2 regions of the Nocardioides aestuarii genome follow, and region 2 is predicted to be linked to the other one. Evidence: predicted binding sites of a transcription regulator. Region 2 holds the regulator's gene; the other holds the start of a gene.

Region 1 (14,786 bases), 2.2 Mb from region 2:
CGCGCCCAGCCCGCCGCCGGCGTGGCGCGTGGCGACCGAGACGTCCTGGTCGACACCGCGGTCGTCCACGTCCGCGACGGCGACCGCCTGTTCGACCGGGCCGAGCGTCAGGTCGGCGAGCGTGAGCGGGTAGATGCCCATGTCGAGCAGCGCGCCGGCGCCGAGGGCGGGGTCGAACATCCGGTCGTCGGGGGTGCCCTCGACGCGGAACCCCAGCGAGGCGTGGACCTGCCTCGGGATGCCGAAGCGGCCCTCCTCCAGGCCCGACACGACCGCCCGGACGACCGGGTGGCAGGCCGTCCACATCGCCTCCATGAGGAAGCGGTCCGCCTCACGTGCCGCTGCGACCAGCTGCTCGGCCTCCGCGACGTTCATGACCAGCGGCTTCTCGCACAGGACGTGCTTGCCGGCGGCCAGGGCGAGCAGCGCGTGCTCGAGGTGGAGGGCATGGGGGGAGGCGACGTAGACGACGTCCACGTCGGGGTCGGCCACCAGGTCGGCGTACGACGCGTGGGTGCGCGCCCCGTCGAGCCCGTGCTCGGCCACGAAGCGCTCGGCCCCGCCCGCGCTCCGCGAGCCCACGGCTGCCACGCTCGCTCCCGGGACGTCGCGCAGGTCGGTGACGAAGCTGCCGGCGATCCGGCCGGTCGCGAGGATGCCCCAGCGGGTGGGGACGGGCTCGGTGCTCATGCCCACCAACCTACGGCCCGTGATGGTCGCCACGACTCGCCGGAGAGCGAATGACACCGTTGTGGTTCGTCGCCTATCCTTGAGGTCCAGCAGCACCTACCTACCTCTGGGGAGACTCCGATGGACGCCGCGAACGCCCTCCACGGCCAGCCGGCCGGCGAGCAGCCGGGCCTGAGCGACCGCGACCGCGACATCCTGGAGTTCGAGCGCCACTGGTGGAAGTACGCCGGCGCCAAGGAGACCGCGGTCCGCGAGAAGTTCGACATGTCCTCGACCCGCTACTACCAGGTGCTCAACGCGCTGATCGACCGTCCCGAGGCGCTCGAGGCCGACCCGCTGCTCGTGCGGCGGCTCCGCCGGCTCCGGTCCGCCCGCCAGCGCCAGCGCTCCGCGCGCCGCCTCGGCTTCGAGCTCTAGGCCGACCGTGCGCATCCGCAACCAGCGCGGCGTCGCCTTCCCCTCGCCGGTCGCCATGCTGAGCGTCATCGCGGTGGCGATGGCCGGCATCGCCTACGTCGCGACCCGCGGCGAGGAGCCGACCGAGCGCGAGGTCACCGCGGTCGCCCAACCGGCGCCCGAGCCCGAGGTCGAGCCCTCCGGCACGCCCGAGAAGGCCGACAAGATCCGTGAGAAGAAGCCGAAGGTCGTCCGCGGCGACGTCTACGTCGAGGTCTACAACAACTCCGGCATCACCGGCCTCGCCGGTCGCTACGCCGCCCGCGCGGGAGACGTCGGCTGGCAGGTCGTCGGCGAGGACAACTGGATGGGCACCATCCCCTCCTCGACCGTCTACTACCCCGCCCGGCTCCAGGCAGCCGCCGAGCAGCTCGCCCTCGACCTCGGCATCAACCGGACCATGCCGGCCGTCGGCGAGATGCGCCTCGACCGGCTGACGGTCGTCCTCACCGCCGACGCCGCCTGACCGGTCCCGCTCCCGGTCTGGTGAGATGGGGGCATGGACTTCACCTCCCGTGAGGCGGAGCAGCGCTACGCCGAGCTGGCGGCCGCCGCCGCCCGGAGCGTGATCGGGCTCGACTTCGACGGCGTGCTCTCGCCGATCGTCGACGACCCGGCCGAGGCCCACATCCACCCGGACGGACGGGGGGTGCTGGTCGACCTGGCCGAGGTCGTGCGCGCCATCGCCGTCGTCACCGGCCGGCCGGCACGACAGGCGCTCGCCCTGGGCGACCTCGACGAGATCGGTCGCGAGATCGCCGACCACGGCAAGGAGCTCTTCGTCTTCGGCCAGTACGGCAACGAGCGGTGGAGCTCGACCAACCGGCGCGTGGTCTCGCCGCGCCCGCCGCAGGGGCTGTCCACCTTCGAGCGCGAGCTCCCGCGTCTGCTGCGCCGCGCCGACGCGGGCGAGGCCCACGTGGAGGAGAAGGGGCTGGCCGTCGCCGTCCACACCCGCCGGCTGCCGGAGCCGGGGGCCGCGCGCGACCGGCTCCTCGAGCCGATGCAGCAGCTGGCCGACCGCCACGGCCTGGCGCTCGAACCGGGCCGCAACGTGATCGAGGTGCGCGCGCCGGGCATGAGCAAGGGCAACGCCGTCCGCACCCTGGTCGAGGAGCAGGACGCCGGGGGCTTCCTGTTCGCCGGCGACGACCTCGGCGACCTCGACGCGTTCGACGCGGTCGAGGAGCTGCGCGACCAGGGCATGCCGACCCTGCTGGTCTGCTCGCTCTCCGAGGAGGAGTCGGCGCTCGCCGAGCGCGCCGACGTGCTGGTCGAGGGTCCCGACGGCGTCCTCGAGCTGCTGCGCCGGCTCACCCGCGACGCCGGCGAGTAGGCGGTCGGCCGGACCGCCCCGCACCAGCCGGGCCTCCGGGCGCCGGCCGGTCGGGGCGGCCGCGACGAGCGACCGCAGGCGCGCGGCTCCCCCGACGTGGATCGGCCCGTCGCGCGACGACGAGTGCGTGGCCACTGTCGCAGCGCCCGCTCCCGGTGACACCCCTTCGTCCGGTTGTCCCGCGTTCTGGGGGAAACAGGGCTTATCGTCCGATCATGAAGCGGGGGGCTCCCGCCGCCGTGCTCGACGACACGACGGCACTGTTCGGTGCGCACGTCGACGTCGCGGTGCGGATCGGCTGGACCGCGCGGATGGTCCGGCTGGCGGCCCCGGGCGGAGCGCCCAGCATGCAGTCGGTCGCGACGGAGATCGGCACCAGCCCCACGACCCTCCACCGGCTCGAGCTCGGGCAGCTGCGCCACGGCGCGCTGCTCGACCGGATCGAGCCGGCGCTCGGGCTGGTCCCGGGATCGCTGCGCGCGCCGGTCGACGTCACCTGCCGCACGTTCCCCGGCGTGAGCCCGGCCGACCAGGACGCCTCGCCGGGCTGGCGCACGGTCCGGGAGGTCTCGGAGGCCACCGAGCAGCTGCTCGGGGGCGAGAGCACCGGGGGACTCTGGCTGGCCTGGGCGCGGGCCCTGGCGCAGCCCGGCGCCGTCGGCCTGCCCGAGAGCCTGGCGCGCGAGCTGGTCTCGCGGCTGGTCGGTGAGCTGGCCCGCGCGGTCGGGGCGGCCTACCCCGCCCGCTACGAGGCGCTCGCCCTGCTGCGAGGCAGCGGCTACGGCCACGTCGTGCTCGAGGTCGCCCGCGAGATCGTGGCGGATCCCGAGGTCCAGGTCCTCAACGACCTGATGAGCGCCGTCGGGGAGGCCGTCGACGCCGAGGCGGTCGAGTGGTGCACCGAGCTGCTCGCCGACCCGCGCGACCACGTCGTGGTCGGCGGTGCGCTCGCGCTGGAGAACATGGCCCAGATCGCTCCCGACGCCGGCGTCTGGCGCACCGTCGCCCCTCCGCTCGTCGAGCAGCTCAACGCCAGCCCCGACGGGTCGGCGCGCCACGAGTGGCTCTCCCACCTCGTCCGGCTGATGCCGGCGCCGGCGCGCGAGAAGGTGCGGCGCGGCGTCCAGCGGCCGCTCGCGCCGGTGCCCAGGGTCAGCCACCCGACGAAGTCGCGGGTCAACGCCGAGTGGAACGACGCCCAGGAGCGCGCGCGAGCGGTGACCGGCCCGCTCGGGCTGCCGGACCAGCCGGTCCTCGCCCGGCTGCTCTTCGACATCGCCCACTCGCCGCTGGAGAGCCGGGCCGTCACCTCCTACATGCTGCTCGGGGCGATCCCGTCCCTCGGGACGCCGGCCGTCGCCCAGCTCGCCGCGCTCGTCGACGCCCACGCCGACCAGCTCGTACGCCGCCGGGTGGCGCGACGGCTGGCGGGGTCGCGGCTGCCCGCACCCGCGCGCGCGGCCGGGCGCTGGCTCGAGGGCGCGACCGACGAGCGGCTCCAGGCGGGGCTGCTGCTCGCCGGCACCACCGGCGAGCCGGTCGAGAGGCGCGTGCTCGACGCCGCGTGGAAGGCGGCCGACGGCACCGCCCAGGCCGCGCTCTTCGCGCTCGGCATGGCCGGCGACCCGGTCCTCCACGACCTCGCCCTCGACACCGCCCACCCGGCCGGTCCGGGGGCGCGCTGGTGGCTGCGGCAGGGCGCACGGATCGCCCACTGACCATCCACATGGCGGGACTGGCCGACGCATCGTGAGACACGGCGGCGTACAGTTCCAGACAGCTCATCGAGAGGGACTGAGGGAACGGCCCGTCGACGTCCCGGCAACCGCCACCACGCAGCCTCCGGCTGCCCGGTGGAAACGGTGCCAATTCCGGCCCGGGGCGAGAGTCGCCACGGGGAAGATGAGGAGGAGGAATCCGTGAGCGCACCGACGATCGAGACGTCGACCACCACCCCGGCCACCGCCGGTCCCCGCGAGGGCGCGTTCGGCCACGCCGTCGCCCTTGCCTGCCGCGAGTGCGGCCACCGCACCGAGCTCGGACCCCACTACGCGTGCCCGGAGTGCTTCGGCCCCCTCGAGGTGGCCTACGAGTTCCCGGCCGTGACCCGCGAGGAGATCGAGGCGGGACCGAGCAACATCTGGCGCTACAAGGCGCTGCTGCCGGTGCCCGACGACATCGAGCAGAGCCCCAACACCGAGCCCGGCTTCACCCGGCTGCTGCCCGCGAAGAACCTCGCCGCCGAGCTCGGCCTCGACCGCCTGTGGGTCAAGGACGACTCGACCAACCCGACGAACTCCTTCAAGGACCGCGTCGTCGCCTGTGCCCTGAGCGCGGCCCGCGAGCTCGACGCCAAGGTCTTCGCCTGTCCCAGCACCGGTAACCTCGCCAACGCGGTCGCCGCCGCCGGCGCGCGTGCCGGGATGAAGACGGTCGTGTTCATCCCGAGCAACCTCGAGCACGCCAAGCAGGTCAACTCCGCGGTCTACACCGACTCGCTGGTCGCCGTCGACGGCAACTACGACGACGTCAACAAGCTCGCCTCGGAGATCGCGGGGGAGGAGGACGGCTGGGCGTTCGTCAACGTCAACGTCCGCCCCTACTACGCCGAGGGCTCCAAGACGCTCGGCTACGAGATCGCCGAGCAGCTCGGGTGGCGGCTCCCCGACCAGGTCGTGATCCCGGTCGCCTCCGGCTCCCAGCTGACCAAGGTCGACAAGGCCTTCCAGGAGCTCATCACCCTCGGGCTCGTCGAGGACAAGCCCTACCGGATCTACGGCGCCCAGGCCGAGGGCTGCTCGCCGGTCTCGGCCGCCTACAAGGCGAAGGTCGACGCGATCCGCCCGGTCAAGCCGGACACGATCGCCAAGAGCCTGGCCATCGGCAACCCCGCCGACGGCATCTACGTCCTCGACATCTGCCGGCGTACCGGCGGTGCGGTCGAGGACGTCACCGACGACCAGGTCCGCGAGGGCATCCTGCTGCTCGCCCGCACCGAGGGCGTCTTCACCGAGACCGCTGGTGGGACGACCGTGGCGGTGCTGAGGAAGCTGGTCGAGACCGGCCAGCTCGACACCTCGCTCGAGACCGTCGTCATCAACACCGGCATGGGCCTGAAGACCCTCGACGCGGTCGCCGACCGGGTCGGCCCGGCCGCGACGATCGCGCCGTCCTACGACGCGTTCACCGCCACCGGCATCGCCTGACACCCCCAGAGCCCGAGAGGAAGAGCACCCCATGAGCGTCTCCGTCCGCATCCCCACCATCCTGCGCACCTACACCGGTGGTGAGTCGGAGGTGAGCGCCGACGGCGCCACGCTGGCCGACGTCCTCGACGACCTCGACGCGTCCTACTCCGGGATCAAGGGCCGCATCCTCGACGAGCAGGGCGAGCTGCGGCGCTTCGTCAACGTCTACGTCGGCAACGACGACGTCCGCTTCCTCGACCACCTCGCCACCCCCACACCCGACGGCACCCAGGTCTCGGTCATCCCGGCGGTCGCGGGGGGCTGAGCCGCTTCACCGGCCGTTCACCGTGGTCGGCTCCACTGGGGCCGTGAGGACACGGTGGTGGGTGGTGGCCGGGGCGTCGGCCGGCGGCGTGCTCGGGCTGGCGGCGTACGGCGCCCGCGTGCTGCTGCAGCGGCAGGCGGCGGTCGCGCGCCGGATCATCGGCAAGCCGCTGGGTGAGGACGCACCCGACTCCGACCGGGTGTGGAAGAAGTCCTACGGCGAGACCGTCGAGCTCGTCGTCCTCGGCGACTCGATCGCCGCGGGGCTCGGGGCGGAGCGGCGCAAGGACACCCTGGGCGGCCGGCTCGCGCGCGGGCTGGCGAAGGCGACCCACCGCTCGGTGCGACTGCGGACCGCGGCGGTGGTCGGCTCGGAGTCGTCGGCACTGCGCGGCCAGCTCGCGACGCTGCCGGCCGACTACCGACCCGACGTGGCCGTCGTCGTCGTGGGCGGCAACGACGTGACCCACCGGGTGCCCGTGGCCGAGTCGGTCTCCCACCTCGCCGAGACGGTGGAGGCACTGCGGGCCCGGGGCGCCGAGGTCGTCGTCGGGACCTGCCCGGACCTGGGTGCGCTGCGGCCGGTGCCGCAGCCGCTACGCAGCCTCGGCTCGCGGGCGTCCCGGCTGCTGGCCACCGCCCAGCGCGAGGCGGCACTCGACTCCGGGGCCTTCGCCGTCTCGCTCGCCGACGTCGTCGGTCCCTTCTTCTGGGCCAACCCCGACGAGATGTTCAGCTCCGACCGGTTCCACCCGAGCGCGGCCGGCTACCAGCGCACGGCGAAGGCGATGCTGCCCTCGCTGCTCGCCGCCCTCGGCCACCACGACGCCCGCCTGCCCTTCGGGCACCACGCTCCCGGTGCCCCGTCCCGTCACCACGCCCCCGACCCGCACGAGGCGAGGTCGGGGGCGTGATCGGTCGTGCGGTCGGCGCTCAGCCGCCCGGCGGCGGGACCGGGGTCCCGTCCACGGTGAAGGTCCCGCCGTCGTTGTAGACGTCGGGGCCCTCGGGGGCGGAGTTCCCCTCGATGGTCACCCCGGCCACCGTCATGGTGCCGGTCGCGGAGTTCCACAGGCCGCCGCCCTCGTTGGTGGCGGTGTTGCCGGTGGCCTCGCCGTCGGTCCAGCTGACGGTGCCCGCGCCGGTGAGGTGCAGGGCGCCACCGTTGCCGGGGTTGCTCCCGGTGTCGTTGCCGGTCATCACGACGTCGAGCAGGGTCGTGGTGCCGACGTTCGCCTCGAGGCCGCCGCCGGCCCGCACCGCGGTGTTGCCGGAGAGGGTCGAGCCGGTGACGGTCAGCGTGCCGAGGTTGTTGAGGATGCCGCCGCCGGAGCCGGCGGCGCCGGTCGCGTCGTTGTCGGCCACGGTCGAGTCGGCGACCGTCAGGGCACCGCCGTCGTTGAACAGCCCGCCGCCGCCCTGGTCGGCCGCGGCACCGGCGGCGACGTTGCGCCGCAGGACGCTGTCGGACACGTCCATCTCGCCGGTGGCGGAGTTCCAGAGCCCGCCGCCCTCGGCCGCCGCGGTGTTGTCGAGGACCTGCGAGCCCTCGACGGCGACGGTGCCGGCTCCGGTCAGGTGGAGGCCGCCGCCGTTGCCGGGTGCGGCGCCGGTGCTGTTGCCGCTGAGCACGGACCCGGTGACGGTGGTCGTGCCGACGTTGGCCTCGATGCCGCCGCCGGCGCGGGAGGCGTCGTTCGCCTCGAGGGTCGACCCGGTCACCTCGAGCGTGCCGAGGTTGTTGAGGATGCCCCCGCCCGAGCCGGCCTCGCCGGTGGCCCGGTTGCGGCGGATCGTGGAGTCCGAGACGGTCATCGTGCCGCCGTCGTTGAACAGCGCGCCCCCGCCGTTGTCGGCGGCCGCGCCCGCAGCCCTGTTGTGGTGGAGCAGGGTGTCGCGCACCCGGAAGGTGCCGACGGCCGAGTTCCACAGGCCGCCGCCCTCGGCGGAGGCCGTGTTGCGCACGACCTTCGATCCCGTGACGGTGACCGTGCCGGCGTCGGTCAGGTGGAGCGCGCCGCCGTTGCCGGGCTCGGCCCCGGCCGTGTTCTGCTTCATGAGCGTGCCCCGCACGACCGTGCGGCCGGCGAAGGCCTCGATCGCACCCCCGGCACGGACGGCGTCGTTGCGGAGCAGGCGGGCCCCGATCACCCGGAGCACCCCGCCGTCGTTCATGAACGCACCGCCAGAGGCACCGGTCCCGGTGGCCGAGCCGCCCACGACCGCGCCGCCCTTGAACCGGACCGTGCCCTGCGAGCGCACGGCGCCGCCGCTCTCGCCCTCGGCCGGGGCCCCGTCGACGAGCCACAGCCCGGTCAGCCGGAGCGAGGTCTCGGGGCGTACGTCGAAGACGCGGTCGACCCCGTTGGCGTCGATCTGGTGGCGACCGAAGACCCGCAGGTCGTCGGTGACATCGAGGTCACCCTTGAGCGCCCCGCCGCCGGTGGGCCGTGAGGGGTCGAACGTGATGTCGGCGGCGAGCCGGATCCGGTCGATCCCGTCGCGGTGGTTGGCCTTCAGGACCGCGCGCCGCAGCTGGCGCTCGTTCCGGACCGTCATCAGCTTCCCGACCGGCGCCTTCTCCGCGCGGTCGCCGCCGCCCTGGGTCGCGGTCGCCGGTGCCGGCGTGGCCACGAGCGCGCCGAGCACCAGCGCCCCCGTCGCGGTCCCCGTGAGGAGCCGCCTCCTGCCTCGTGTCACGTGCGTGGTCATCTGCCTGCCCTTCGTGTCGGTCGGCCGACGGACGGGTGTCCGCCGTGGTGGTGGTTACGGGGCTCGCCGTGACCGCGTTCACAGCGGCTCGGGCGGCGGGCGTGGGACGGGCGGGGACGGTCCGTGAACGCGCGGCGCGCGTGCGCCGTACCCACTGCCGTGACGGACAGACTGGGCACCATGGCCGGAGGCGAGGTGGGGGGCGCCGGACTGGCCGACGAGGCGGGCATCCGCGCGGCCTACCGGCTGCACGGCGGAGAGGTCTACCGGTTCCTGCTGCGGGGCCTGGGTGACCCGGCGGCGGCCGAGGACGTGACCCAGGAGACGTTCCTCAAGGCCTGGCGCAACGCCGACCGGTTCGACCCCGACCTCGGCTCGTTGCGGGTGTGGCTCTTCGGGATCGCCCGCAACGCGATGATCGACCACGCCCGGGCACGGGACGTCAGGCCGTGGCACGGCCGGGACAGCCTGCGCGAGCCCGAGCTGGTGCCCGAGCCCGGCGACGTCGGCGACCCTGACGTCGCCGACCGGGTCCTCGACGGGTGGGTGGTCGAGGAGGCGTTGCGGCGGTTGGCCGACCACCACCGCGAGGCGCTGGTGGAGACCCACCTGCGCGAGCGGCCCTACGACGAGGTCGCCGCGGAGCTGGGGATCCCGGTCGGCACGCTGCGGAGCAGGGTGTTCTACGGGTTGCGGGCCCTGCGGGCCGCGATGGACGAGATGGGAGTGAGCCTGTGAACGGGCACGACGAGCTGCGGATGATGCTGGGCGGCTACGCGCTGGGCCACCTCACGCCCGCGGAGGAGGACCGCGTCCGCGCGCACCTCGACGGCTGTGCGGAGTGCCGCGCCGAGCTCGCCGAGATCCAGCCGGTGGCCGACCGGCTCGGACTCGTCGACCCGGCGGCCCACGCCGACCGGCCGCTGCCGGCGCCCGACCTCGGTGACCGGATCAGCCGTGCCGTCGCCGACGAGATCGAGCGTGAGGGGCGTGACGACCTCGCCACCGCCCGGGACCGACGGCGCCGGGTCGCCCGCTGGGGCGCGGTGGCGGCCGCGGCCGTGCTGGTGGCGGCGCTGGCCGGCGGCGTCGTGGGTCGCGCGACCGTGCCGCAGGCGGCTCCGGTCCCGACCGAGCCGATCGCGGTGGAGGTCGAGGACGGCGGCGTGACGGTCGAGAGCGCCGCGTTGGTCGCCCACACCTGGGGCGTCGAGCTCCGGCTGGTCGGGGAGGGCTTCGCGGACGGCGAGACCTTCCGGGCGGCGTTCCGCACGACCGGCGGCGACCTGGTCCCGGCCGGCGAGTTCCGGGGCGTGGGGGACGCCTCGATGAGCTGCTTCCTCCAGAGCTCGGTGCTCCGGGAGGACGTCACCGAGGTCGTCGTGACCGACGATGACGGAGCCTTGGTCCTCGCCTCCACCCTCGCCGACGGCTGAGCCCGCCCACCCGGCGGTGGTCTGCACCGCAGGGCAAAGAAATCCCCGTCTTCGGGACAGGCAGGTAAGGCTTCCCTAATTTCGTGCGTGGACGTGCGCCGGGAGGGGACCCGGCGCAGCGGCGAACGGGGATGCTCCATGACCACACATCGGCCTTGCGGGGCACGGGCGGGGACACGCACGGGGAACAGTGAGCGCGGCGCCGCGGCGGTGGAGTTCGCCCTGGTGGTGCCGCTGCTGGTGGTGCTGCTGCTCGGCATCCTGGAGATGTCGTTCCTGATGCGCGACTACGTGTCGATGAGCAGCAGCGTGAGGGCGGGGGCGCGCACGGCCTCGGCCGCCGCGGACGCCGGGCCCGGCACCTGCCAGGCGAGCGCCGACCCGCCGCCGTGCTCGCCGCAGTCGGTGCCGGCGTTCGCGCAGGCCGCCGCCGACACCATCCAGAAGGCGGGCACGGCGATGCCCGCCGACCAGATCGACTGGTTGATGGTCTACGAGGCGGGGACCAACGGCTACCCGGTGGGTCGCAGCGACCTCCAGTGCTCGACCAACTGCGTGCTCTACGTCTGGGACGACGGCCTCGACCGGTTCCGCTACTCGTCCGGGTCGTGGGCGTCGGCGGGAGTCAACGCCTGCGTCAACGATCCCGATCGCGACGTGGTCGGGATCGGGCTCCAGGCACGCCACGGCTGGATGACGGGGCTGTTCGGCGACGGCCTCACCATGCGGGAGCGGACGGTCATGCAGTTCGAGCCGCTCGAGGCCGACCGGTGCAAGCCCGGCACGGCCAACGCGCACCAGTGAGCCCGCGATGACCACCCCACGTCGTACGCCGGAGCGCGGCGCCTCCGCGATCCTCGTCGCTGTCTTCTTCGCGGTGATCGCGCTGCCGCTCGCGGCGATCTCCGTGGACGTCGCGCGCTGGTACGTCGAGCTGGAGCGCGTCCAGGCGGCCGCCGACGCCGCGGCGACCGCGGGCGTCACCTACATGCCCGACGACCTCGCGAAGGCGCGGGACCGGGCGATCGAGATCGCCGAGGACAACGGCTACCCGAACGGCGGCGAGACCCGGGTCGACGTCAGCGTGGGCGACAAGCCGACCCAGCTGCGGGTCACCGTGAGCTCGCGCATCGGCAACAGCTTCGCGGCGTCCTTCGGGATCACCGACACCGTCCTCAGTCGCACCGCCGTCGCGGACTACAACGGTCCGGCGCCGATGGGGAGCCCCTGCAACACGATGGGCAACGAGCCGCCCGGCACCACGACGCGACCGCCCGTGACGAGCACCCTCTCGGTGCCCGCGGGAGCCAACTGCACCTCGAACCCCCAGTTCTGGGCCAACATCGGCGGCCCCGACTGGCCCAAGGGCAACGGCGACCAGTTCATGACCCGCACCTGCGCGACCGGGGTCGACGGGTGCATCGGCGGGAAGAACACCGACTTCGACCCGCAGGGCTACTTCTACCTCGTGCACGTCGCGGACACGGCCGTCGGGCGGCCGGTCTCGGTGCAGATCTACGACCCGGCGTTCGTGGCGCACGGCGACTACTGCGAGCGCGGGCCGAAGGGCAACGCGGTCGACAACAACCGCTGGAACCCCTACGCCAACAGCGACGCGATCGCGCGCTACGCCAAGCTCAACCAGACGACGACCAACCAGTTCTGCAGCGGCGACGTCCCGACCACGTCGGTGCCGACCGTGACCTCCTTCGGGCTGCGCGCGCCGACCGACACCGGCGAACCGCGGCTCGCACCGCCGGTGCCGTCCTGCGTCCGGCAGTACCAGGGGTGGGGTGAGGACGACCTGCACAACCAGTCGCTGAAGGAGGGCCACCCGAAGTACGACGCGCAGCTGGCGCAGGTCTTCCACCAGTGGGTGCCGTTCTGCACCTTCACCCCGGCCGCGGAGGGCGACTACTACCTCCAGGTCCGGACCAACGTCGCGCTCAGCACGGCCAGCCCCGACGGCCAGGGCGGCTATGCCAACAACCAGAAGGTCTTCACCCAGACCGGCGACGACACCGCGGTCGGCGGCGGCGGGGCCAACCGCTTCGCGCTGCGCGCGTTCTCGCCGGGCGTCGCCCCGGGCTCGATCGCGGTCTCGGCGTGGGAGCGGATGCCGATCTATGCGAACGCGACCGGGGCGTCCTCGGACTTCAACCTGGTCCGCGTGATCCCGGCCGCCCAGGGCAAGACCCTGGTCTTCGGGTTCTTCGACGTCGGCGAGGCGGCGAGCAACGGGACGATGCGGGTGATCCCCCCGACCGACTCCAACCTGCCGCCGACCCTGACCGGGTGCACCGGGACGGGCAAGGTGACCGGGTCGCTGACCGGCTGCCAGATCACCGGCATCAACGCCAGCGGGTGGAACGGGCGCAGCCAGCAGATCCGGGTCCCGATCCCGAGCACCTACACCTGCGACACCACGACCCCGGGGGGCTGCTGGTTCCGCGTGGCGGTCGACTTCGGCAGCGGCAAGGCGGTCAACGACTCGACCACCTGGACGGCCAAGATCGAGGGCGAGCCGGTCCGGCTGATCGAGTAGCGTTCCGGGGCCCGGGAGCTGTTTGCACTCGCCCACCCCGAGTGCTAATACTTGGGTTGGCACTCGTAGCATGAGAGTGACAACAGTGAGACCACTGACGCGGTGACGTTGAGGTCCGCGCCCGTACGGCGAGCAGGGTTCGCCGTCCGGACGGGCCGTCCGTCGCGGGCAACCCACCACGTCGACCACCACGACTCCCGATAGGAATCACAGGAGTTATGCCGAAGCTGATTGCTTTCAACGAGGAGGCCCGCCGCGGGCTGGAGAAGGGCATGAACACCCTTGCCGACGCGGTCAAGGTCACGCTCGGCCCCAAGGGCCGCAACGTCGTCCTCGAGAAGAAGTGGGGCGCCCCCACGATCACGAACGACGGTGTGTCGATCGCCAAGGAGATCGAGCTCGAGGACCCCTACGAGAAGATCGGGGCCGAGCTGGTCAAGGAGGTCGCGAAGAAGACCGACGACGTCGCCGGTGACGGGACGACGACCGCGACCGTGCTCGCCCAGGCCATGGTCCGCGAGGGCCTGCGCAACGTCGCCGCCGGCGCGAACCCGATGAGCCTCAAGCGGGGCATCGAGGCGGCCGTCGAGGCCGTGTCCGAGCAGCTGCTCGGGATGGCGAAGGACGTCGAGACCAAGGAGCAGATCGCCGCGACCGCGTCGATCTCTGCCGCCGACGCCACCGTCGGCGAGATCATCGCCGAGGCGATGGACAAGGTCGGCAAGGAAGGCGTCATCACCGTCGAGGAGTCGAACACCTTCGGCCTCGACCTCGAGCTGACCGAGGGCATGCGGTTCGACAAGGGCTACATCTCGGCCTACTTCGTCACCGACCCCGAGCGCATGGAGACCGTGCTGGAGGACCCCTACGTCCTCATCGCCAACTCCAAGGTCAGCAACGTCAAGGACCTGCTGCCGCTGCTCGAGAAGGTCATGCAGTCCGGCAAGCCGCTGGTCATCATCGCCGAGGACGTCGACGGCGAGGCCCTGTCCACGCTGGTCGTCAACAAGATCCGCGGCACCTTCAAGTCCGTCGCCGTCAAGGCCCCGGGCTTCGGTGACCGCCGCAAGGCCATGCTCCAGGACATCGCGATCCTCACCGGCGGCCAGGTGATCTCCGAGGAGGTCGGCCTCAAGCTGGAGAACGCCGGTGTCGAGCTGCTCGGCCAGGCCCGCAAGGTCGTCATCACCAAGGACGAGACCACGATCGTCGAGGGCGCCGGCGACGCCGCCCAGATCGAGGGCCGGGTCAACCAGATCCGCGCCGAGATCGAGAAGTCCGACTCCGACTACGACCGCGAGAAGCTCCAGGAGCGCCTCGCCAAGCTGGCCGGCGGCGTGGCCGTCATCAAGGTCGGCGCGGCCACCGAGGTCGAGCTCAAGGAGCGCAAGCACCGCATCGAGGACGCCGTCCGCAACGCGAAGGCTGCCGTCGAGGAGGGCATCGTCGCCGGTGGTGGCGTCGCCCTGCTCCAGGCCGCCGAGTCGGCCTTCGAGAAGCTGGACCTGTCCGGCGACGAGGCCACCGGTGCCGCCATCGTGCGGGCTGCCACCGAGGCCCCGCTCAAGCAGATCGCGGTCAACGCCGGCCTCGAGGGCGGCGTCATCGTGGAGAAGGTGCGGGGCCTGACCCCGGGCCACGGCCTCAACGCGGCCACCGGCGACTACGTCGACATGATCGAGGCCGGCATCCTCGACCCGGCCAAGGTGACCCGCTCGGCGCTGCAGAACGCCGCATCGATCGCCGCGCTGTTCCTCACCACCGAGGCCGTCGTGGCCGACAAGCCCGAGAAGGCTGCTGCCATGCCCGGCGGCGGCGACATGGGCGGCATGGGCGGCATGGACTTCTGACCGGAGCGCGGGGCGGCCCGCAGGCGTGAGCCTGCGGTGTCGCTCCGGGCGAAGGGAAGAAGTCCATCCAGGATGGACTTCTGAGTCCACCCGCTCCCCGTACGACGCAGGGCCCCGACCACCGCGAGGTGGTCGGGGCCCTGTCGCGTGTCCGCACCTGCTAGGCGGGCGAGAGCCAGTCGAAGCCGGGGAGGTTGCGGACCACCCAGAAGACGGTGATGGCGGCCAGCAGGCCCCAGATCACCGCGG
Region 2 (14,786 bases):
ACGGACCGCGACGGCCGGGCAGAGCATGAGGTCGCCGAGGACGCCCTCCTCGGGCTCCTCCCCGACCAGCCCGGGACGCAGCTCGTCCATCGGGAAGGCGAGCACGTCCGTGGGGCCTTCCTTCTCCATCCACTGGCCGTTGAGCTCGGCGATGGTGTCCTCGTCGACGGCCTTGATGCACAGCTCGGCGAGGGGGTGCACCCGCATCCGGTCCATGACGAACCGGGACAGCTCCGCCAACCGGTGGACGTCGAGCTCGTGGCCCGACTCGTTGAGGATCTCGATGCTCATGGGCGCGGGCGGTTCTCCGGGCTCGTGGGGCGGGTGGCGTCGTACTCGTCATAGGCCGCGACGATCCGGCCGACGAGCTTGTGGCGCACGACGTCGTGGCTGGTGAGGCGGTTGAAGACGACGTCCTCCACACCGGTGAGGATCTCCTCGACGACCTTCAGGCCCGACTTCGTCCCGCCGGGCAGGTCGATCTGGGTGACGTCGCCGGTCACCACGATCTTCGAGCCGAAGCCGAGACGCGTGAGGAACATCTTCATCTGCTCCGGCGTCGTGTTCTGGGCCTCGTCGAGGATCACGAAGGCGTCGTTGAGGGTGCGCCCGCGCATGTAGGCCAGTGGCGCGACCTCGATGGTGCCCGCGGCGAGCAGCTTGGGGATGGTCTCCGGGTCGAGCATGTCGTGGAGCGCGTCGTAGAGGGGCCGCAGGTAGGGGTCGATCTTCTCGCTGAGCGTGCCGGGCAGGAACCCGAGCCGCTCCCCCGCCTCGACCGCGGGACGGGTCAGGATGATCCGGGTGACGTTCTTCGCCTGCAGCGCCTGGACCGCCTTGGCCATGGCCAGGTAGGTCTTGCCGGTGCCGGCCGGGCCGATGCCGAACGTGATCGTGTGCTTGTCGATCGAGTCGACGTAGCGCTTCTGGTTGAGCGTCTTGGGCCGGATGGACCGACCGCGGTTGGAGAGGATGTTGAGCGACAGCACGTCGGCCGGTCGTTCGGTCGTCTCGGCCCGGAGCATCGCCAGGACCCGCTCGACGGTCTCGGGCGTGAGGCCCTGACCGGTGCGGATGATGGTCACGAGCTCGTCGAGGGTCCGCTCGGCGAGGGCGATCTCGCCGGGGTCCCCCTGGAGGGTGATCCGGTTGCCGCGGACGTGGAGCTCGGCGTCGAAGGCGCGCTCGAGCAGGGCGAGGTGCTCGTCGCCGGGACCGAGCAGGCTCACCATGTCGATGCTGGTGGGGACCACGACGGTGTGCCGGGTGGTGGCCCGGGTGTCGTGCGAGGCGTTCTGGGTGTCACTCATATGGCCCCCATGCTACGCAGCGGTGCGGCAGCCGCCCCACTCGACAACGCGTCAGGGACGCGTGACCTGGAGGATGCCGAGGCACATCTCGTCGGTGGTGCCCTCGCCCCACATCACGTAGCGCTCCTCCTGGCCCTCGAACGCCGGCAGCCGGTCGCGCAGCCACTGCCCGTGACGACAGGTCACCCGCACCTGGTCGAACGCGTCGAGGTGGACGGGCCGGATCGAGCGCGCGCCCTGGTCGTCGAAGTCCCAGACCGGGATGTCGAGGATCGTGCGCGCCTGCGGCGTCCCGGGGTTGACCTCGATCGAGATCGAGCGCCCGAGGAGGTGCATGTGGCCCGCCACGCCCTGGATCGTCAGCGGCTCCGGCACCGACCTGGTGCACGACTGGACGTTGCCGGGCTGCTCCTCCCCCGGGCACAGGATCCGCAGCGCGTCGGAGGTGTTGGCGGCCTGCAGCCCGAACCGTGCCTGCAGGTCGGCCTGGGCGGCGTCGCGGTCGCAGAGGTCGGAGGCGTCGTGACCGGGCCGGCAGGGCAGCTCCACCGGCGCGGGCAGCAGCATCGTCCCGAGCGTCTGGATGCCGGGACCGGGCTTCGCGAGCCGCAGCTGGGTGGCACTGGTGTCGGGCTCGCTGCCGGCGAGCAGGTTGTAGTGGACCTGCATCACCACGCGACTGCCGGCCTCGAGCTCGGTGCCGAGACCCGGCCGTAGCACCGACTCACGGCCGCCAGGGGCCCACGCGCCCAGCCACTGGGCGTCGCCGAGGTCGGTGAAGCCGCCCACGCCCGATCCGCCGAAGCAGGTCCAGCCGGGTCCGTCCTCGTCCGCGTCGACCTGCTCGGCGTCGGCGACCTGGTCGGGCGTCACCCGGAACAGGATCACGTGGTGGACGACGTCGGGGTTGCCGGGGAGCACCTGGGTCCCGGTCAGCATCGCGTCGCGGCGGAGCCCGGGGTCGAGGAGGAAGCACCGGTAGTCGTCGGTGCCCTCGCCGTAGGGCGCCTCCGGGGTGTAGGCCTCGGGCATCGTGAGGGTCATCCGCCGCTCACCGTCGCGCAACGGGCGCGACCTCACCGGCTCCGACGGGTGGTCGTGGCCGGACACCCCGGTCGTGACGTCGGGCTCCGGGGCCGAACGCGGGACCTCCTCGTCGGGCCCGCACCCCACGAGCAGCGCGGACACGAGGGCAAGCGCGGTCGCGGCCGCACGCAGGCGCGCCACGGGTCTCATCCCGGCGGCCAGGTCATGGCACGGCCGCCGAGGACGTGGAGGTGGGTGTGGAAGACCGACTGGCCGACCCCGGCACCGGTGTTGAACACCAGCCGGTAGTCGTCGAGCCCGTCGGCCGCGGCGACCTCGGCCGCGGCGGCCACGAGGTCACCGACCAGGGCGGTGTCGGCCGCGGCGGTCGCCGCGGCGTCGGAGGCGTGCTCGCGGGGAACGACCAGGACGTGCGTGGGGGCGACCGGCGCGACGTCGCGGAACGCGACCACCCGGTCGGTGCTCAGGACGACGTCGCCGGGGATCTCCCCGGCGACGATCTGGCAGAAGAGGCAGTCCTCGGCCGTGGTCATGCGCCCATGCTAGGGCGCGACAGGCCCTAGGAGACGGCGACCTCGACGTCGGTGTCCTCGGAGGTCTCGATGGCCCGGACGGAACCCGGGAGCCGGCTCGGCAGCTCCACGACGAACGTCGACCCACGACCGAGCTCGCTCTCGACCGTCACCGTGCCGCCGTGGGCGGCGACCACGGCGTGGACGATCGCGAGGCCCAGACCGGAGCCCTGACGCTGCTGCACCTCGGTCTGGTGGCTCCGGAAGAAGCGGGTGAAGAGCCGCTCGCGGTCGGTCTGGGAGATGCCGATGCCGGTGTCGCCGACGACGATCCGGTTGGTCGCGCCGGCCTTCACCGAGACGATCACCCGTCCGCCGTCGGGCGTGAACTTCGCGGCGTTGGAGAGCAGCTGGTGGACGACCTGCTCCACGAGCCGGCTGTCGCACTCCTGGTCGACGGCGTCCGGGGGCAGTCGCAGCGCGAGGTCGAGCTGCCGCTCCCCGAGGCCGGCCCGCACCGCGTCGTACGCCGTGGTCACGACCGACCGCAGGTCGACGTCGTCGCGCTGCAGCTCGAGCTCGGGGTCCTCGACGCGGGTCAGGGTCAGCAGGTCCTGGATCAGCAGCAGCATCCGGTGGCCGCTCCGCTCGATCCGGTCGACGAACGACCGCGCGCTGTCGGACTGGCCCTCGAGCTCCTCGTGGAGCATCTCGGCATAGCCGATGATGCTGGCCATCGGTGCCCGCAGCTCGAGGCTCATCGTCGCCAGGAACTGCTCGGTGCCGCTCTCGGTGCGGACCAGGTCGGTCACGTCCTGACCGACGAGCAGGAAGCCGACGCGGTCGCCGCTCCCGTCGCGGATCGTGGAGATGCTGAGCGAGAGGAAGCGGCGCTCGCCGTCGGGGCGGAAGAAGGGCCACTCGAGGGGCTGCTGCTGCTGGCTCGCCACGAGCCCGGCCGCGACGGCGGCGAACCCGGGGTCCGTGCGCATCGCGAGCGCCCAGGAGGCGACTTCCGCCTCCTCCAGGAAGAAGGCGGGCGAGCGCCCCACCGCGGCGGCGGCGGAGACGCCGAGAATCCGTTCGGCGCCGGGGTTGAAGCGCGTGATGTGCCCCTGCTCGTCGGTCGCGACGAGAAGGTCGGAGGTGACGGCGGTGAACAGGTCGTCGACCAGCGTCGCGGTCGCGTCGGTGTCCTGCTGGGCGACGCCGAGGTCCTCGGTGAGGCGGCGGGAGGCCCAGACGCCCGCCACGGCCGCGGCCAGCACGAGGAACGCCGCGGCCAGCAGGCCGGACGCGAGCGCTGCCTCGCCGGGCTCGTAGGCGAGCGACGCGGCGAGTGCGATGACGACCGCGGCGGCCAGGAGGGCAGGCGCGATCAGGAGCCGGGGGCGTGAGGTCAAGTCGGGGTCTCCTTCCGGACGGGGGGTATCCGGTCAGGGCTCTGCGCAGAGATTAGGCGGCGCGGGCCGCCGCCGTCCGCCGAATCGCTGAGGCCGCCGTGTCAACCGGCGGAGGCCGCTGCGCGTCCCACTAGCGTGCTGACCCATGTCCTGCCTGCCGCGCTGCCGCCACGGCTCCCCGTGAGCCCGCCGGCCGCCTGGGACGCCGACGAGGCGCTCGAGCAGCTCTACGCCGCCCACTGGCGCTCACTCGTCCGGCTGGCGGTCCTGCTGGTGCGCGACCAAGGACTCGCGGAGGACGTCGTCCAGGACGCCTTCGTGGCGGTCCACTCCCGCTGGCGCCGGCTCCAGGACCCCGACCGGGCTCTCGCCTACCTCCGCCAGGCCGTGGTGAACGGGGCGCGATCAGTGCTCCGCCACCGCAGCGTCGTCGCGCGCCACGCCCAGCGCGAGGCCGCGCGTCCCGGTCCGGACGCCCCCGGCAGCGACGAGCCGCTGCTCGCCGGCGAGCAGGCGCGGACGGTCCTGGACGCGCTGACCGCCCTGCCACGACGACAACGCGAGGTCCTGGCGCTGCGTCACTACGCCGGGCTGTCGGAGGCCGAGATCGCGGACGCCCTCGGCATCAGCCGCGGCTCGGTCAAGAGCCATGCGTCGCGCGGAGCCGCTGCCCTCCGCTCGATGCTCACCCACGACCCGGAGGACCGGTCATGAGCACCGACGACGAGCTGGGCCGGCTGCTCCACGACGCGGTCGCCGACGTCGAGCCGACCGACCGGCTCGGTGAGCTGCGGGCCCGCACGGCCACGACCCGCGGGACCGGTCTGCGCTGGGGCGCCGCCCTCGCCGCGGCGGCCGTGGTCGCGATCGTGGCCGGCGTGGTCGCGACGACGGGCCCGGACGTCGCCCGGGAACCGGTGGCGACCGGCCCGAGCAGGACGCCGAGTCCCACAGCCGACGCCGGGCGGGCCGTGGCGGCGTACTTCGTGGGCGAGACGCCGCGCGGGCCGCGGCTCTACCGCGAGTTCCAGCGGGTCGCCTCCCCGACCCCGGGGCTCTCGGGACTCGAGCTCCTCGAGTCCGGTCCCGTCGACCCCGACTACACCACCGAGTGGCCGGCCGGGTCGTTCCGCCTCGACCGGATCTCCGACCCCGAGGACGGCACCGTCCACGTCTGGCTCTCGCAGGGCGCCCCGTCACCCTCCGAGCTGGCGATGCAGCAGGTCGTCCACACGGTCAGCGCCGGCTTCGGCGAGCCGCTCACGGTCGTCTTCCACCGCGGAGCCGAGCAGTCGGAGCCCGTGGCGGCGCTGCCCCAGCTGGAGGTCCTGGCCCTGGTCAACCTCTCCGACCCGAGCGAGGGGCAGATGGTCGGCGACGTGCTCGCCGTCGAGGGGCGGGCCAGCTCCTTCGAGGCAAACGTCCCGTGGCGGATCGAGGGGACGGACCTGTCCGGCAGCTTCACCGCGGAGGGCTGGACGGGCGCGCGCCTGTTCCCGTTCTCGGGCGACGTCGACGTGTCCTCCCTCGATCCCGGCACCTACACCCTCATCGTGGAGACCGACGACCCCTCCGGCGGAGCCGAGGGTCCCGGTGCCACGTCCGACAGCCGCACCGTCGTCGTCCCGTGACCCAGAGAGGCAGACCGATGCACACCCGACTTCCCCGCACCTTGCTTCCCGGCGTAGCCCTCGTCGCCGCCGGACTGCTGGTCCTCGGTGGCTGCGGCGACGACCCGTCCCCCGCGTCGGGCGACACCTCGCCGACCCGGGGCACGGACCGGCCGGACCGACCGGGCAAGGGCGACGACCGGCCCTCGGTCGCGCCGACGTCGGAGGGTGGTGGCGCCGCCACCACCGTCCCGGTCTACTTCGTCGGTGACACCGAGCGCGCCGGTCCCCGCCTCTACCGCGAGTTCCAGCGCGTCGACGGCGACCCGCTCGTCGCCGCGGCGGGCCTGCTCACCGCCGGCGACAGCCTCGACCCCGACTACCGCACGCTCTTCCCCGGCGGTGCCTTCGCCGCGGTGTCCTACGACGCCGGCCGGCTCGTCGCGACCCTCGCCGACGACGGCTGGACGACCCGGGCGCCCGGGATGTCGCGCTCGGAGGCGCGGGTGGCGGTGCAGTCGCTGGTCTACACGCTCCAGGGCGTCCAGCAGGAGCGCGCGCCCCTCGTCGTCGAGGACGCGGGCGGCTCCCCCACGACCCTCTTCGGCGTCGACACCAGCGGCGGCGTCGCCGCTGCGCCGCCGCTCGACGTGCTGTCCCACGTCAGCCTCACCAGCCCCGAGGAGGGCGCATCCGTCGACGGCGGGACGCTCGAGGTCTCCGGGGTCGGCAACTCCTTCGAGGCCAACCTCGGCTGGGAGGTGCGCCGGGGCGACGAGGTCGTGCTCGACGGCTACGCCACCCTCGAGGGCTGGATGGAGGAGAAGCTCTTCCCCTTCGAGGCCTCGGTCGACGTCTCGGGCCTCGAGCCCGGCGACTACACGTTCTGGGTCACGACCGACGACCCCGCCGGCGGCACGGAGGGCGTCGGGGCGATGACCGACGACCGGTCGTTCACGGTGGGGTGACGCTCAGCGCCACCGCGGGGTGCGCGACAGCAGGGCGGCACAGGCGGCGACCCCCGCGGTCGAGGTGCGCAGCACCTCGGCGCCGAGCCTGACCGGCACGGCGCCGGCCTCGGCGAACGCGCCGACCTCCTCGTCGGTCAGACCGCCCTCGGGTCCCACGACGACCACCAGCCGGCCGGCGACCGGCACCTCGACGTCGGCGAGGGCCGCCGTCTCCGCCTCGTGGAGGACGACCGCGAGATCGGCTCCCTCGATCAGCTCGAGGACGTCGCCGGTCAGGGCCAGCTCGTCGACCTCGGCCAGCCAGGAGCGCCGCGCCTGCTTGGTCGCCTCGCGGGCCGTTGAGCGCCACCGGGCCAGCGACTTCACCGCCCGCTCGCCCTTCCAGACCGCGACGCTGCGTTCGGCGGCCCACGGCACGATCCGCGCGACGCCCACCTCGGTGAGCACCTCGACCGCGAGCTCCCCGCGGTCGCCCTTGGGGAGCGCCTGCACGACGACCAGCTCGGGCTCGGTACGCGGCACGCGGCGGAGGTCGTCGACGGTGAGGGTGAGCTGCCGCTTCCCGGTCGCCCTGACGGCGCCCTCCACGAGGGTGCCGGCGCCGTCGGTGAGCTGGAGCCGCTCCCCCGCCCGCACCCGGCGCACTGCGACGGCGTGGTGGGCCTCGTCGCCGGTCACCTCCACGTCGTCGCCGACGACCACGTCGGCGAGCGAGGTGACGAGGTGGACCGGGAGCGACATCAGTGCTGCTGGTTGAAGGCGTCGCGCAGCCGGCCGAACACCGACTTCTGCGCCGCACGCACCTGACCGGTCGGCTGCTCCTCCTGGCGGATCGCCGCGAGCTCGCGCAGCAGCTCCTCCTGGCGGGCGTCGAGCCGGCCGGGGGTCTCGACGACGACGTGGACGACGAGGTCGCCGCGTCCGCCGCGGAGCCCGGGGACGCCGCGACCGCGCAGCACCCGCTCGGACCCGGACTGGGTGCCGGGCTCGATCTCGAGCTCGAAGCTGGTGACCAGCTCCGGGTCCTCCCCCGTGGCCACGTCGGCCTCGAGCGTGGGCAGCGTCAGGGTCGTGCCGAGCGCGGCGGCCGTCATCGGCACCGTCACGGTGCAGTGGAGGTCGTCCCCGCGGCGGGTGAAGGTCTCGTGGGCGACGACGTTGACCTCGACGTAGAGGTCGCCGGCCGGTCCGCCACCCGGTCCCACCTCGCCCTGCTCGGTCAGCTGGACGCGGGTGCCGTTGTCGACGCCCGCGGGGATCTTCACCGTCAGGGTGCGCCGGGACCGCACGCGGCCGTCGCCCGAGCACTCGCGGCAGGGGTCGGGGATGATCGAGCCGAACCCGCGGCAGGCGGCACAGGGCCGCAGCGTGCGGACCTCGCCCAGGAACGACCGCTGGACGTGGGCGACCTCGCCCACACCCCGGCAGGTCTCGCACGGGACGGGCTCGCTGCCCGGCGACGCGCCGCTGCCGCTGCACGTCGAGCAGACGACGGCGGTGTCGACCTTGAGCTCGCGGGCGACGCCGAACGCCGCCTCGGCCAGGTCGACGTCGACGCGGATGAGCGCGTCCTGGCCACGGCGTACGCGCGACCGGGGACCGCGTCCCTGGGCCGCGGCACCGCCTCCGAAGAAGGCGTCCATGATGTCGGTGAAGGAGAACCCGGCCCCCTGCCCGAACCCGCCGCCGGCGGCGCCGCCGAACGGGTCGCCGCCGCGGTCGTAGGCTGCCCGCTTCTGCGGGTCGGACAGCACCTCGTAGGCCCGCGAGACCTCGCCGAACTTCTCCTTCGACGCCGGGTCGGGGTTGACGTCCGGGTGGTGCTGGCGGGCGAGCCTGCGGTAGGCCTTCTTGATCGCATCGGCGTCCGCGTCGCGGCTCACGCCCAGGATGTCGTACAGGTCCTGGCTCAAGGTCGTCCTTCGTCGTTGGTCGTTCGGGTGTGGGTGTGGCTCAGGCCTCGTCGAGGATCCGCGACACGTAGCGCGCCACGGCGCGCACGGCCGCCATCGAGCCGGGGTAGTCCATGCGGGTCGGGCCGACGACGCCGAGCGTCGCCAGCGCCTCGTTGCCGGGCCCGTAGCCGGTCGCGACGACGGAGGTCGACGCCAGCTCCTGCAGCGGGCCCTCGTGACCGATGCGCACGGTGAGGGTGTCGCCCGTGGTCGCCTCGCCGAGCAGCGTGAGCAGCACGACGTGCTCCTCGATCGCCTCGAGGAGGGGCCGTACGTCGAGGTCGAAGCTCGCCCCGTAGCGGGCCAGGTTGGCGGCCCCGCCGACCGCCACACGCTCGTCGGAGCGATGGTCCGACATCGCCTCGGCGAGGACCTCGGCCACCGGCGCGGTCGCCGGCGCCTCGGTCGCCAGCCGGCGCAGACCGGTCACCGCGTCGGCGATGATCTCGCCGGTCGCGACGGTGTTGCACCGGAGCCGCAGGTCGGCGAGGGCGGCGTCGTCGAGGTCGGTGGCGAGCTCGACGACCCGCTGCTCCACCCGGCCCGTGGACAGGATCAGCACGGCCAGCACCCGGCTGGGTGTGAGCGCGACGATCTCGATGTGACGCACGGTGCTGCGGCTGAGGGTGGGGTACTGCACGACCGCGACCTGGCGGGTGAGCTGGGCGAGCAGCCGCACGGACCGCTGCACGACGTCGTCGAGGTCGACCGCACCGTCGAGGATCGTGGCGATCGCCCGGCGCTCCGCGACCGACATCGGCTTCAGGGTCGCCAGCCGGTCGACGAACATGCGGTAGCCCTTGTCGGTCGGCACCCGGCCGGCGCTGGTGTGGGGCTGGGTGATGAAGCCCTCCTCCTCCAGCGCCGCCATGTCGTTGCGCACCGTGGCGGGTGAGACCCCGAGGCCGTGCCGCTCGACGAGAGCCTTCGAGCCGACCGGCTCCTCGGTCGCGACGTAGTCCTCGACGATCGCGCGAAGCACGGCGAGCCTGCGGTCGTCCTGCACGCGGGCACCTCCTCGTCGTCGTCTCGGGCCGGTCCGGCTCTGGCACTCGGCCGACCGGAGTGCCAAGCCTACTAGGCTCTCTCAGGTGAGCAGAGTCGTGAGCCCCTTCCGTGAGGTCGGTGATCGCGTGTGGGTCGCGCGCCACGACTGGTTCGACGTCAACGTGACGCTGGTGGGCGGGGAACGAGGCCTGCTCCTCGTCGACACCCACGGGTCCGGCGCCGCCGCACGAGAGGTCGTCGCCGACGTGCGTGCGCTCGGCGCCGGCGACGTCGTGGGCGTCGTCAACACCCACTGGCACTTCGACCACACCTTCGGCAACGCCGAGGTCCGCGCGGCGTACGGCGAGGTGCCGATCACCGCCCACGAGCAGGCCGCCGCCGAGCTGGCCGCGGGAGCGGAGGAGATCCGGGAGCGCTACGCCGCCGGCGACGACCCCCACCGTGACGACGTGCTCGCGACGACGGTGGTCGGGCCCGACGACCTCTTCTCCTCCGTCCGGGTCCTCGACCTGGGCGACCGGGCCGTGGAGCTGCTCCACCCCGGGCGCGGCCACACCGCGGGCGACCTCGTCGTCAACGTCGCCGACGCCGGCGTGCTCCTGGCGGGCGACCTCGTCGAGGAGTCGGGGCCGCCGTCCCTGGGCCGCGACTCGTGGCCGATGGAGTGGCCGCTCACCCTTGACCTCGTCCTCGACCTCGTCACCCCCGGCACGGTCGTCGTCCCGGGCCACGGCGCGCCGGTCGACCGCGACTTCGTGACGCTCCAGCGCGACGACCTCGGCGTCGTCGCCGAGACCATCCGCGACCTCGCGTCGCGGGGGATCCCCGTCACCGAGGCACTGGGGGCCGCCGAGTGGCCCTTCGAGGCCTCGCTGCTGGCCGACGCCGTACGGCGCGGCTACGAGCACCTCCCCCGCAGCCAGAAGCGGCTACCGCTGGTCTGAGCCCGTCGCCAGGTGGGCGCTCATCTGCTTGAGCACCGCCTGGAGCGACGCGATCTGCTCGTCGTCGAGGCCGGTGGCGTCACGGGCCAGGCACGACAGGCGCGGCGCCTCCGCCCGCAGCCGCTCACCGCGCGGGGCCAGCCCGACCTCGACGACGCGCTCGTCGCTGGCACGCCGCGCACGCGTCACGAGCTCGGCGTCCTCCATCCGGCGCAGCAGCGGGGTCAGGGTCCCGTGGTCGAGCCGCAGCCGGGTCGCGAGGTCGCCGACGGTCACGTCGTCGTCCTCCCACAGCACCATCAGCACGAGGTACTGGGGATAGGTCAGGCCCAGCTCGCTCAGCGCCGGGCGGTAGACGGCCGTGATCGCCCGGGACGCGGCGTAGAGATCGAAGCAGAGCTGCGCCTCGAGCCGGGGCGTCTCGGTGGGGGCCATCCGACCATTGAACCAAGCCCCAGATATCTTGTGCACAAGACACAGACCCCGGGTCGTCCGGCTCTCGGACTTCCGCACGCCACGGGACGTGACGTGCGTCCCCCAGTCCTTCCGGGCGGCCCGGCCCTCCCCCGGGATGAGGCGCCGACGGACGAGGCCGGACTAGGTTCGGACCATGAGCGAGTCCGAGAGCGAGACCAGCCAGACCGACGCCGACGGCGCCGACGGCATCGACGACGAGCAGCTGCCCGAGGATCTCCAGCCCGGCGAGGACAACCCGCTCGCCGAGGCTCCCGACGAGGAGGAGCTCCCCGACGACCTCGACGTGCTGGGCGGCAAGGGCGCCGAGCAGGACCACGAGGACGCCGAGGACGCCGGGGAGTCCTGAGCCCCCCGGCGCGCCGGGCGCGGTGGCGGGCGCGACCACGCCTAGCGTTGACCCGGTGACCTCCCGCGACCGCTACGGCTCCGACGTCCTCGCCAGCGACTGGCGCGCCCCCCGCAACGGCCGCGCCGTGGAGGCGCCCGCTGTCCAGGGCGAGGTGGTCGAGGAGGTCGAGACCGACTTCTGCGGCGAGATCGTCGCGGTCGACCGCGACCTCCACACGGTCACCCTCGAGGACCGGCGCGCACGGCGGCGTACGTTCCCGCTGGGTGCGGGCTTCCTGCTCGAGGGCCGACCGGTCATCCTCACCGCACCGGTCACGCGGACGGCGCCGGCCCGGGCCACCCGCACCGCTTCAGGCTCGGTCGCCGTCCACGGCACGAAGGCGCGCGTCGCCCGCCAGAGCCGGATCTACGTCGAGGGTCGCCACGACGCCGAGCTGGTCGAGAAGGTCTGGGGCGACGACCTGCGCATCGAGGGGGTGGTCGTGGAGTACCTCGGGGGTGTCGACGACCTCGCCGCCCACCTCAAGGACTTCCGCCCGGGCCCCGGCCGCCGGGTGGGCGTGCTCGTCGACCACCTCGTCCGGGGGTCGAAGGAGCAGCGCATCGCCGACGCGATCCGCCGCTCGGACGTCGGCCCCCACGTCCTCATCACCGGCCACCCCTTCATCGACATCTGGCAGGCCGTCAGCCCCGACCGGCTCGGCATCGGCGCCTGGCCGGCCGTGCCGCGGGGTGAGGACTGGAAGAAGGGCACCTGCCAGCGCCTGGGCTGGCCCCACCGCGACCAGGCCGACATCGCGCGGGCGTGGAAGCACGTGCTGGGCGGGGTCCGCGGGTTCCAGGACCTCGACCCCGCCCTCCTGGGACGGGTGGAGGAGCTGATCGACTTCGTCACCGCCGAGTGACCTCCCTCGAGGCCCGTGACGACTAGATTGGACCCATGAGCGACCCGTACGGTGCCCCGCAGCAGCCGGCTCCGCAGTCGGCCGACGACAACACCTGGGCCATGGCGGCCCACATCGGCGCCCTGGTGGCGGCGTGGTTCGCCTTCGGATTCCTCGCACCCCTCGTCGTGATGCTGGTGAAGGCCGACTCGCCCTACGTGCGCCGCCACGCGGTGGAGTCGCTCAACTTCCAGATCTCGATCCTCATCTACGGTGTCGTCGGCACGATCGTGGCCTTCGTGCTCGCGATCGTGACCCTCGGCATCGGGCTGCTGGTGATCGTGCCGGTCGCGATCGCCGCCGGCATCGCGATCCTGATCGTGATCATCCTGGCGACGATGGCCGCCAGCCGCGGCGAGGACTACCGCTACCCCCTGACGATCCGCTTCATCAGCTGAGGCGCGCGAGAAGCCCGGACCCCAGCGAGGTCCGGGCTTCGTGGCCGTGCGCTTCAGAAGCGCTCGATGTCGAGGTCGCGGGGCGGTTGCATGTGGCCCTCCACGTCCTCCTCGTCGCCCTCCAGGACCATGCTCGTCCTGATGTGACCCTCCACGTCCCCCTCGTCGCCCTCCAGGACCGTGCTCGTCCTGATGTGGCCCTCCACGTCCTGCTGGGGCTCGTCCCCGGGGAAGATCTCCATGTTCTGCCTCATGATGCGCTCCTGGTGGTGTGGCCGGCGAGGCCTTGGTGGGTCGGACCCGAGCGGGTCCGGATGACTGCATCGTGCTCCTGCTCCTGCGAGAGTTCTGTCGGGTCGCTGACACAACGCACGGTCATGTCGGTGACGGGTCCGCGTTGTCCGACACCGCCTGCAGCACCGACTTGAGCTGGAAGGGCGTCAGCGTCGGGTGCTTGCCCAGCACCAGCGCCGCCATGCCGGTGACGTGCGGGGCGGCGAAGCTGTTGCCCGTCGCCACGATCGAGCCGCCACCGGACCAGGCGACGTCGACGTCGATGCCGTGGGCGCCGAACTCGACCGGCGGACGGGGGTTGTAGGCGAGGCTCATCGGGCCCGAGCCCCGCCGCGCCGCGACGGAGACGACCGACGAGTACTGGGACGGGTAGGTGGGCCCGGGCTGGTTGTTGGCGGCCGAGACCAGCAGCGTGCCGCCGAAGTAGGCCTCGTCGGCGACCTCGTGGAGGGGGGCGAAGAGCTTCTCGCTCTTGCTCGACAGGGAGAGGTTCACCACCGACATCCCCTGGTCGACCGCCCACGCGATGCCCGCGTGGAGGAGTGCCCCGTGGCCCTTCAGGTTGGCCCCCAGGACCCTCACGCTGTAGATCTCGGCCTCCGGGGCCAGGGACCGGATGATCGCGGCGCACGCCGTGCCGTGACCCACCAGGTCCTCATGGGGCCCGGGCACCACCCGGAACCCGCCCGGGGCCGAGGTGTCGACCTCCAGCGCCACCCCGCCGGAGATCCCGCCCACGCGAGCGTGACCGCCGTCCACCCCGCTGTCGACCACGGCGACCTTGACCCCGGCACCGGTGGACCCGGCGAAGGCCCAGTCGCGCACGTCCGGCAGCGGCAGGGACAGCACCGTCGCCAGCTGTCCTCCGTGGAAGGCCGCCGACCACGCCGGGAGCACGTTCACGGGCCCAGGTCCTCGACCGCGTCCAGGACGCGACGCCCCAGGGCGGCCAACCGGGCCTGGTCCTCGGTCCCTGGTGTCCCGTCACCAGTGGCCACCAGGAGGCCCATCACCGCAGCCAGCGTGCCGAGCACGGCCAGGGTCCACTCCCGGTCGGCGACGACGCCGGGATCGAGCACCGACACCACCCCGGACGCCTCCCCGTCGGCGTCGAAGAGGGGCGCGGTGAGGATGGTCGTCGGGACGTAGTGGGTGGACTCCGCGACGTCCCGGGCGAACCGGGCGTCCGCGGCGACCTCGCTGACCACCATGGGCTGCCCGGACATCGCGGTCCAGCCCGCGATGCCGCGGCTGACCGGCAGTGAGACGCCCACGATCTCGTCGGCTCCGACGCCGTCGGCGACGACGTAGACGAGGGTGGATCCGTCCTCGTCGACCAGCGCGAGCGAGCAGGCGGCCGCGTCGTAGAGCGCGCGGACGGCGGCCACCGCCGTCCGCAGCGCGGCCCGGTCGCTCACGCGCCCGCCCCGAGGGATGCTTCACTGGCGCCATGGAGTGGTCGCTGCTCGCAGCGCTGGACGAGGCCGAGCGGCAGCAGGTGCTGGCGACCACGCGCCGGCGCAGCTTCACGACCGGCGAGGTCCTCGTCCACGAGAGCGACCCCG

What was found. Region 2 encodes HrcA, which represses chaperone genes, less so after heat shock. Its sites were predicted from a motif close to TTGGCACTCGNNNNNNNCGAGTGCCAA; they were not measured.
Region 1: the regulator HrcA is predicted to act here: its motif matches at 12,709-12,735, upstream of groL (chaperonin GroEL).

Annotation. Positions count from the first base shown of each region.
Region 1 covers NZ_BAAAJT010000002.1:1,160,144-1,174,929, reverse strand. Annotated here, with positions in the region: gene ABD091_RS06095 (Gfo/Idh/MocA family protein) at 1-690, opposite strand, end outside; gene ABD091_RS06090 (DUF3263 domain-containing protein) at 811-1,107, shown strand; gene ABD091_RS06085 (LytR C-terminal domain-containing protein) at 1,115-1,612, shown strand; gene otsB (trehalose-phosphatase) at 1,646-2,482, shown strand; gene ABD091_RS06075 (hypothetical protein) at 2,698-4,200, shown strand; SAM riboswitch class I at 4,261-4,391, shown strand; gene thrC (threonine synthase) at 4,402-5,688, shown strand; gene ABD091_RS06065 (MoaD/ThiS family protein) at 5,720-5,995, shown strand; gene ABD091_RS06060 (SGNH/GDSL hydrolase family protein) at 6,039-6,908, shown strand; gene ABD091_RS06055 (right-handed parallel beta-helix repeat-containing protein) at 6,928-8,706, opposite strand; gene ABD091_RS06050 (sigma-70 family RNA polymerase sigma factor) at 8,887-9,444, shown strand; gene ABD091_RS06045 (zf-HC2 domain-containing protein) at 9,441-10,142, shown strand; gene ABD091_RS06040 (TadE/TadG family type IV pilus assembly protein) at 10,353-10,946, shown strand; gene ABD091_RS06035 (pilus assembly protein TadG-related protein) at 10,954-12,687, shown strand; gene groL (chaperonin GroEL) at 12,906-14,537, shown strand; gene ABD091_RS06025 (DUF2752 domain-containing protein) at 14,698-14,786, opposite strand, start outside.
Region 2 covers NZ_BAAAJT010000002.1:3,393,306-3,408,091, reverse strand. Annotated here, with positions in the region: gene ybeY (rRNA maturation RNase YbeY) at 1-291, opposite strand, end outside; gene ABD091_RS17100 (PhoH family protein) at 288-1,310, opposite strand; gene ABD091_RS17095 (hypothetical protein) at 1,362-2,537, opposite strand; gene ABD091_RS17090 (HIT domain-containing protein) at 2,543-2,890, opposite strand; gene ABD091_RS17085 (PAS domain-containing sensor histidine kinase) at 2,917-4,272, opposite strand; gene ABD091_RS17080 (SigE family RNA polymerase sigma factor) at 4,453-4,986, shown strand; gene ABD091_RS17075 (Gmad2 immunoglobulin-like domain-containing protein) at 4,983-5,903, shown strand; gene ABD091_RS17070 (Gmad2 immunoglobulin-like domain-containing protein) at 5,921-6,850, shown strand; gene ABD091_RS17065 (16S rRNA (uracil(1498)-N(3))-methyltransferase) at 6,854-7,594, opposite strand; gene dnaJ (molecular chaperone DnaJ) at 7,594-8,766, opposite strand; gene hrcA (heat-inducible transcriptional repressor HrcA) at 8,807-9,814, opposite strand; gene ABD091_RS17050 (MBL fold metallo-hydrolase) at 9,900-10,760, shown strand; gene ABD091_RS17045 (MarR family winged helix-turn-helix transcriptional regulator) at 10,746-11,195, opposite strand; gene ABD091_RS17040 (hypothetical protein) at 11,371-11,583, shown strand; gene ABD091_RS17035 (DUF3097 domain-containing protein) at 11,639-12,490, shown strand; gene ABD091_RS17030 (DUF4870 domain-containing protein) at 12,526-12,927, shown strand; gene ABD091_RS17025 (hypothetical protein) at 12,981-13,181, opposite strand; gene ABD091_RS17020 (S8 family serine peptidase) at 13,303-14,124, opposite strand; gene ABD091_RS17015 (GAF domain-containing protein) at 14,121-14,639, opposite strand; gene ABD091_RS17010 (Crp/Fnr family transcriptional regulator) at 14,672-14,786, shown strand, end outside.